Regions from separate parts of the uncultured Cyclobacterium sp. genome, predicted to be linked through region 2. Evidence: riboswitches for the same ligand, from Rfam matches in the RefSeq annotation. Region 2 holds a riboswitch; the other holds the start of a gene.
What was found. A riboswitch is a leader RNA that binds a small molecule or an ion and turns the genes downstream of it on or off. The one in region 2 is predicted to bind cobalamin.
Positions count from the first base shown of each region.

Region 1: linked by a shared signal. The riboswitch ahead of metE (5-methyltetrahydropteroyltriglutamate--homocysteine S-methyltransferase) and the one ahead of AAC037_RS08750 (TonB-dependent receptor) in region 2 are both predicted to bind cobalamin.

Region 1 covers NZ_CAXBOC010000158.1:6,336-10,138, forward strand. The annotation lists gene AAC037_RS10615 (DUF6340 family protein) at 1-207, shown strand, start outside; gene metE (5-methyltetrahydropteroyltriglutamate--homocysteine S-methyltransferase) at 261-2,588, opposite strand; cobalamin riboswitch at 2,771-2,963, opposite strand; partial or broken gene AAC037_RS10625 (6-bladed beta-propeller) at 3,059-3,803, opposite strand, start outside.
Region 2 covers NZ_CAXBOC010000119.1:1,724-5,526, reverse strand. The annotation lists gene AAC037_RS08750 (TonB-dependent receptor) at 1-1,719, opposite strand, end outside; cobalamin riboswitch at 1,906-2,119, opposite strand; gene AAC037_RS08745 (ABC transporter substrate-binding protein) at 2,224-3,357, shown strand; gene AAC037_RS08740 (iron ABC transporter permease) at 3,401-3,803, shown strand, end outside.

The DNA.
Region 1 (3,803 bases), on a different contig from region 2:
GACGAAAAAACCTATGGTAAGCTGTGTTACAATATTGCTTTGGGGCAAGAAGTGCTTGGCGATTTATTTTTGGCCAAGGAATGGGCAGCGAAAGCTTATACCCAGTATGGATTTAAACCCGGAAGGACCTATGCAGAGGAAATTGAGCGAAGAATGATGGAAGATGAATTGCTTCACCAGCAATTGAGTTCTCCTCAGGAGCAATAAAAGTAAACCCGGATTAGGTGAAATTTGATTACCTAACCCGGATTTAAATTCATTTAAGTTAAATCATTGGAAATTTTCTCTATTTCTCTTAATTCTTTGGCAGCTTCAACCATAAGTTTTAGTGCCTTTTCAGTTTCCTCCCATTGTCTGGTTTTAAGCCCACAATCCGGGTTTACCCAAAGTTTAGCTGTGGGAATTACATCCTGAGCCTTTTTTATCAATTGTACCATTTCCTTTTGGCTAGGTACTCTTGGTGAATGGATGTCATAGACGCCGGGGCCTATTTCATTGGGATACTTAAAATCTGCAAATGCATCCAATAGTTCCATTTGAGACCGAGAACATTCGATGGTAATCACATCTGCATCCATGGCGGCAATGCTCGGCATGATGTCATTGAATTCCGAATAACACATATGGGTGTGAATTTGCGTGGCATCACTTACGCCTGAAGAAGTTAGCCTGAAAGCTTGAGTCGCCCATTTGAGGTAGCTTTTCCATGCTGATTTTCTTAAGGGAAGCCCTTCTCTTATGGCAGGTTCGTCAATTTGTATGATGTTGATTCCTGCATTTTCAAGGTCTTTTACCTCATCTCTAATGGCCAAGGCAATTTGTTTACATGTGGTTGCCCTGTCTTGATCATTTCGTACAAAAGACCATTGCAAGATGGTAACCGGGCCGGTTAACATGCCTTTTACTCGTCTTTTAGTTATAGATTGGGCATATTTAGACCAGAAAACTGTCATTGGTTTAGGCCGTGAGATGTCTCCATAAATGATCGGTGGTTTTACACAGCGACTGCCGTAACTTTGCACCCAGCCGTACTGACTGAAGGTAAAACCAGCCAGTTGTTCTCCAAAGTATTCCACCATGTCATTTCTCTCATATTCTCCATGTACCAATACATCCAACCCAATCTTTTCCTGTTTACGAATGACTTTTTCAGTAGCTTCTTTTAATAAATTTAGGTAGGTCAACTGGTCAATAAAACCTTTCTTAAATTGAGACCTCCATTTCCTTACCTCTCCTGTTTGTGGAAAAGACCCAATACTGGTGGTAGGTAAAAGGGGTAGTTTAAGAAAATTCTGTTGAAGGATACTTCTGGAGGCATACTTACTCTTCCTTTTGTCGTCTGATGGAGATATGGTATCTACCCTTTGTTTTACAGTTTTATTGTGGATTAAGCCGGAGTTTTTTCGATCAGCAATGGCGGCCTTATTGTCCTCATAGGCCAAGAGCTGATTTTTTTCCGGATTGGGTAAAGAGAGTTCTTGCAATAAAGTAACCTCTTTCAATTTTTGTTTGGCAAAAGCCATCCACCTTTTAATCTCAGGTAATAAGATGTCTTCTTGACGTTCCAGTTCCAAATCATAAGGAACATGCAATAGGGAGCATGAGGGAGCAATCATGATCTTTTCTCGCCCAAGGGTATGGCTGGCTTTTTTGATTGCTTTGAGCGATTTTTCAAAGTCATTTTTCCAAATGTTTCGGCCGTCAACCAATCCCAAAGAAATGCTCAGATTTTCAGGAATTTGGCTCAATATTTTATCCAGTTGTTCTGGGTTTCTGACCAGATCCAGATGCAGGGCACACACGGGGAGGGACAAGGCCAATGCTGTATTGTCATTTAATCCTTCAAAATAGGTGGCCAGTAAGGTCTTTAGCTTGGGGAACGTTTTTCTGATGGTTTTATAGACCATAAGGAAAGCCTCTTTTTCCTTTGAATTGAGGTCCAAGCCTAATACGGGTTCATCAAATTGAACCCAATCCACTCCATTTTCCTCCAATTCTTTAAGAATCTCCAAATATACCGGAAGGAGTTTATGAATAAGGTCAATTTTTTCAAAACCTTTAGTTTTCTCTTTTCCTAGCCAGAGATAGGTCACTGGACCTATTAGGACCGGCTTGGCTTTGATTCCTAGTTTTTTAGCCTCCTTAAATTCTTCAACCACCTTTGAAGAATGATTACTGAAGCTTTGATCGACTGTAAACTCAGGCACCAGGTAATGGTAATTGGTATCAAACCATTTGGTCATTTTCATGGCGGTGATGTCTAATCCCTCTTTTTGATAACCTCGAGCCATGGCAAAATAAAGATCCAGAGAGGAAATCTCCTTATTTTTCACAAGGGCTGCATACCTTTCGGGAATGGCTCCTACTGTTAAGGACATGTCCAGCACTTGATCATAAAAAGAGAAATCATTTACAGGGATAAGGTCTATTCCCTGTTCTTGCTGGGTTTTCCAATTTTGAAAACGGATTTGTTTTCCGGCCTCTTCTAATGCTGTACCGGAAATTTTGCCTGACCAATACTGCTCGCAGGCTTTTTTGAGTTCTCGTTTGCTACCAATTCGCGGGTAGCCAAGAATGTGCGTTTGCATGTTCTTTTAACTTTTTAATGAATAAAATGAGTTAAAAGCCCTTTGCTTTATTTCAAACGCTTTGTAGAAATGGGAGTGGAGTTGGTTGTAGAAATTGATCAAAAAAGGCACAATTATCCCATGGCAAACAATTGTTTTAGTTGATAATATCCAACCTGACACCAAACTTTAGATCGCGAAAGCGTTGTCAATTCGAAACAGGCAGGTCTCCTGACTTGTAACATTTTTACCTTCCTTCCCATTCTTAAGATTAGAACAGTGGATTTGCTATGGGTAAAAACCTTTGTAGTTACTTACAGTTGCGCGACAGTTCGTGATTCTCACACGATTCCCTATTAATTCACGTTAAGTAAAACCTATTTCGGTTGATAAAGAAATAATAAAAGAACTTATTGCCCCCAAATGTAGGACAGATAAATTACATTTCCTGCAACAATTTCAAAAAGGAGAGGAAAAAGGTAGCTGTAAAATTATACCCGGTGTAATTTATAGGGGTAAACACCATCCGCATTCCATTGGCAAACATAGAGGTTTTTGTCCCTGTCCAAACACACATCATGACAATGTTTGAAGATGGGTTCTTCTTGAAACATCAGTTCAAGTTTACCTTTTTTATAAACAGGTTTGGTGCCTCCGGGATTAGAAACCACTTTGTTGTCTTTGTCTAAAATGGTTACAAAGCCTTTGTTTAAATGCATGTTATAATTGTCTCTTTCCATACCAAAACAGACACCGGAGTATAAATTTTCATCATCCAAAACAGGTCGGCTTATAAATGCACCGGGTAAATAAATGTCTTCCAAGTATTCCCCTTCTAAAGTAAAGCGCTTGAAAGTATTTTTTATTCTTGCAGAGCAAAGTAGGCTCGGATTGCTAGGGTCTCGGTAATCTATGGCCACACCATGTGCCTGTTTAAATTTGTCCGGTTGGAGAAAACTGTCTCCGCCAAATTTGCGAATAAATTGACCTGACTTGTTGAATTGCAAAATAAACTGGGAACCATAACCGTCGGCCACATAAATATCCCCATTGGGGCCTATGGCTGTTTCCGTTGGGCGATAATATGCATGTTCAGTGTAGGCGCCTATCTTGGATGGGTGATCCAATTCCATTACAATTTCACCATTCATGCTACATTTTACCACTTTTCCTAAACCGGTATCGGTGATGAACAAAAATTCTTCACCACCTTCTTCCGAAATCGACAAACCATGG
Region 2 (3,803 bases):
GGCGGCTAACTGCGTTTGATTGTCGGTGGTCACATAGCGCTCACCGGTCCATTGGTTTTGAATGTAAAATTTGTAAGGACCACTTTGAAGGTTGCCTTGCGTACGTATTTTATGCTTGGGCACATATGGAAGCTGCTTACCTTGACTAAGCGCATTCCCTACATCGCCAGACTGATTGACTGCACTATTTAAGCCATAGTCCACATGTATGGTCCAAAGATTTTCCCCTTGCAAAAACCCTCCTTTGAAGAAATACTCCAAGCCTTGGTTGACTACATTACGCACATTTTCGGCTTGCCAATAAGTACTGTGTGGCAGCCAAAGAATCCAGTCATCTACATTCATATGAAAATAGGTAAGCCTATTTTCAATACTAAAGGCCGATAAATTGGCCTTAGCTGTTAGCCCTATCTCTTTGCTGAGGCTTTTCTCGGGTTTTAAATTGGGATTTCCACCGGGTACCCAGAACCTATCGTTCAATGTGGGTATTTTAAAACTTCTCGACAGGTTGCTTATTAGTTGCCAATTCCATTCAGTTGATTCAAAGAAAGTCCATTCCACGCCTAGTGAAGGAGTAAAAGGAACAGCTTCACTATCATGAATAAGTTGCCTGAGCTGCATCGAAATCCCAAGATTTTGACTTGGTCTGAAATTGGTAGCTTGGTATAATTCTATTCGCTGTTCCTGTCGATTATAGGTGGCTAATTGCCCTTTAATATGTGAAAAACGAATACCTGCAAGGGACTGCCATTTCTGAGAGAAAGCGTAATCCAAGGAGGTACCTAGTAAAAATAAACGGGTTTCATTCCTATCGGAATTGAATACCATCACATCATTGGAAATCCCGGTGCTGGCAGTCCAGGTAAGATTTTCACCGGAATGGGTATAATCTATTATGGCCCTAATACTTCGATCCTCCTGTACATCATTGGTTGATGAACCAAGCAGGGGCTGGATTTGTCGGTTATTGGAGTTGACCCATAGGTTGGCTTTCAGTGTTTGTGCGGTGTTAATTCTATAAGCAAAATTCTGTACCAAACCAATTTGAGAAACCCTGGCATGATCTTGACGTTTTTCCGGTGTACCGGGACTCGCATAATCTTTATAGGTGAAATTGTTAGCAGTGTAAATTCGGTAAAGGTTGGTTTTGAAAGCCAATTTCTCATTCCCTTGCCGATAACTTACCTGCTGATGCCATCGGCCAAAACTCCCTAATAGTGTGCCGATCTTTAGTTCATTTCCGGTATTGAATTTTAGATCTGAGGACAAATGAACGGATCCCCCGATGGCGTCTGTACCATATAAAGCCCCGGAACTCCCGTAATGTATATTCACCGCGTCAAATCCTCCCACCGGAAATATTGAATAATCTGCTTGTCCAAGGGAAGGGCTGTTTACCGGCAATCCATTCCAAAACAAAGCGTTGTGTCCCGCTGAGGTACCTCGCATGCTTAGAGAAGCGATCATTCCCGGTCCGTATTGTCTTAAAAACAAGCCTGTTTCCTGCTGTAAAACCTCCCCCAATGAATATCCCGACAAATGCGCTAACTTGCCTTTATCGAGTGTCCTAACATACTGGCCAAAAGCATACTTCCTCAAGGCAGCAGCATGGACTTCCACCTGAGAAAGTACCAGCGTATCTTGAGGAGACACAATTGAGGAATCCGGTTCGCTCTGCCAACCTGCAAAAATAAAAACCAAACAAGCAATTAATGACATCCTCTTTCTTATAATTAATGATCCATGTTTTCATACATTCCGGAAAAAGAGGAGAATAGAGAATATTAACAGGTAAGCAAGCCTGGACCTTCACCAAAAAGCATCTGACCTGGTTACCAATGTTCAATCAATTAAAATATTGAAAGCAGCTAAAATTTTCTTCTCAGCCTTTCTCCCGAAAGCTACGAATGACAAGATTTTAATGGCAGGTCTCCTGACTTCCCAAGGTAAATCCGCCTTCTCATCCCAAATAGGACAATGGCAAAGGATGGATTTCCATTTTCTTTATTGTAGTAAAGACTGGGTTACAGTTGCGGGGACAGTTTCGGACTTTCACCGAATTCCCTATTAATCCCGAGCGCCTGGTTGAGGATCGGGAACCATAAATCGGCACAAACATACGTTAAAAACTCTATTTGAAAAAATTAAGTTATTGGAAATGGTCTTAGCAATGATTTACTTTGACCTGAAAATTAAATCTTATTTATCCTTTTTTACGAAAAAATGGCTGCTATCCGTTTATTAATTTTTGTCCTACTAATCATTTCATCATGCAGGCAATCCGATCAAAGAGGTAGTTTGGATGCATTGAAAGAAGTTCCTTTACACTATGCCGAAGGTTTTTCGCTTTTTCGTGGAGAAAATTATTATATCATTGAAATTATTCAACAGGATAATGAAAACCAACGTTTTTTGGTGCAGGATAAGCAAGAAAGCATCGAACTTTCTGAACTCTCTATCGATGGAAAAATTGTAGCTGGAAGCCATAAAATCATATTATCGGCCACTCCGCAGGTTGCTCATTTGGATTACCTGGATGCTGCAGAAAACCTTATGGCTTTCCCTGACCTCGATCTGATCACTTCAGAGAAAGTCAGAAAAAGCATCAATGATAACAAAATAATTGATCTGGGTAAAGGACCGGCTTGGGATTTAGAAAAGATCATCGACTTACAGCCCGACTGGGTTATGGTATCAGGGTTTGGTGAGACCTCCCAAATGGAAAACCGATTAAAATCCGCCAAAATACCGGTGCTAATAAATAAGGAGTACCAAGAGAAGCATCCATTGGGAAGGGCTGAGTGGATCAAAATTACCGGTGTATTGTTGGGGAAAATGGAGAAAGCGGAGGTAATTTACACTGAAATCGCCGACAATTACCAAAATGCACTAGAACGGGTAAGCCAGATACCTTCACAAGACAAACCTTCCGTACTTTCAGGCTCTATGTACAAAGACATTTGGTATGCACCGGCCAAAGACAGTTGGGCAGCTAAAATCATAGGGGATGCTGCGGGCCAATACCTATTCGACCAAATAGAAGGAAGGGGGAGTTTGACACTAAATTATGAATTTGTCCTAGATCAGGCAGGACAGGCAGCCTATTGGATTGGAGCAGCTGACCATACTTCTTTAGGCAGTATGGTTGATCAAAACCCTAAATACAGTGATTTTGAAGCGTATAAAAAGAAAAAAGTATTCACTTATACTTTGGGAAGAGGAGAAACAGGGGGGTATCGGTATTTTGAAGAAGGTTATTTACGGCCTGATTTGGTACTTTTGGACATGATCAAAATTCTTCATCCTGAAAAGGCAGATGAGCATCAGTTTAGGTATTTCCAAAAATTAGAGGACTAGGCCCATGACCCACCGTGTTAAGTTTATATGCTGTTTGGTTTTAATGGGCTTACTTTGGCTATTAAACCTAAGCCTTGGATCCATTGCGATTCCGCTTGTCTCGCTATTGGAAAGACTAGCCGGGTTCTCTTTTCCCAGAGAAAGTTGGGAAATTATCGTGATAGATTATCGGATTCCAAAATCTTTAACAGCAATTTTAGCAGGAATAGGGCTATCAGTAAGTGGTTTACAAATGCAAACCTTCTTCAGAAATCCACTTGCAGGCCCCTTTGTTTTAGGAATCAGTTCGGGTGCCGGCTTGGGAGTGGCCATCTTGTCAATGGCCGGAACCGCTTTTGGCTGGCAAATATTATCAGGCAGTCCCAACTATTGGGCAGTCATTGTCGCATCAAGTGCAGGGGCCATCGGAGTTTTAGTTTTGATGGGGTTGGCAGCCTGGAAGGTAA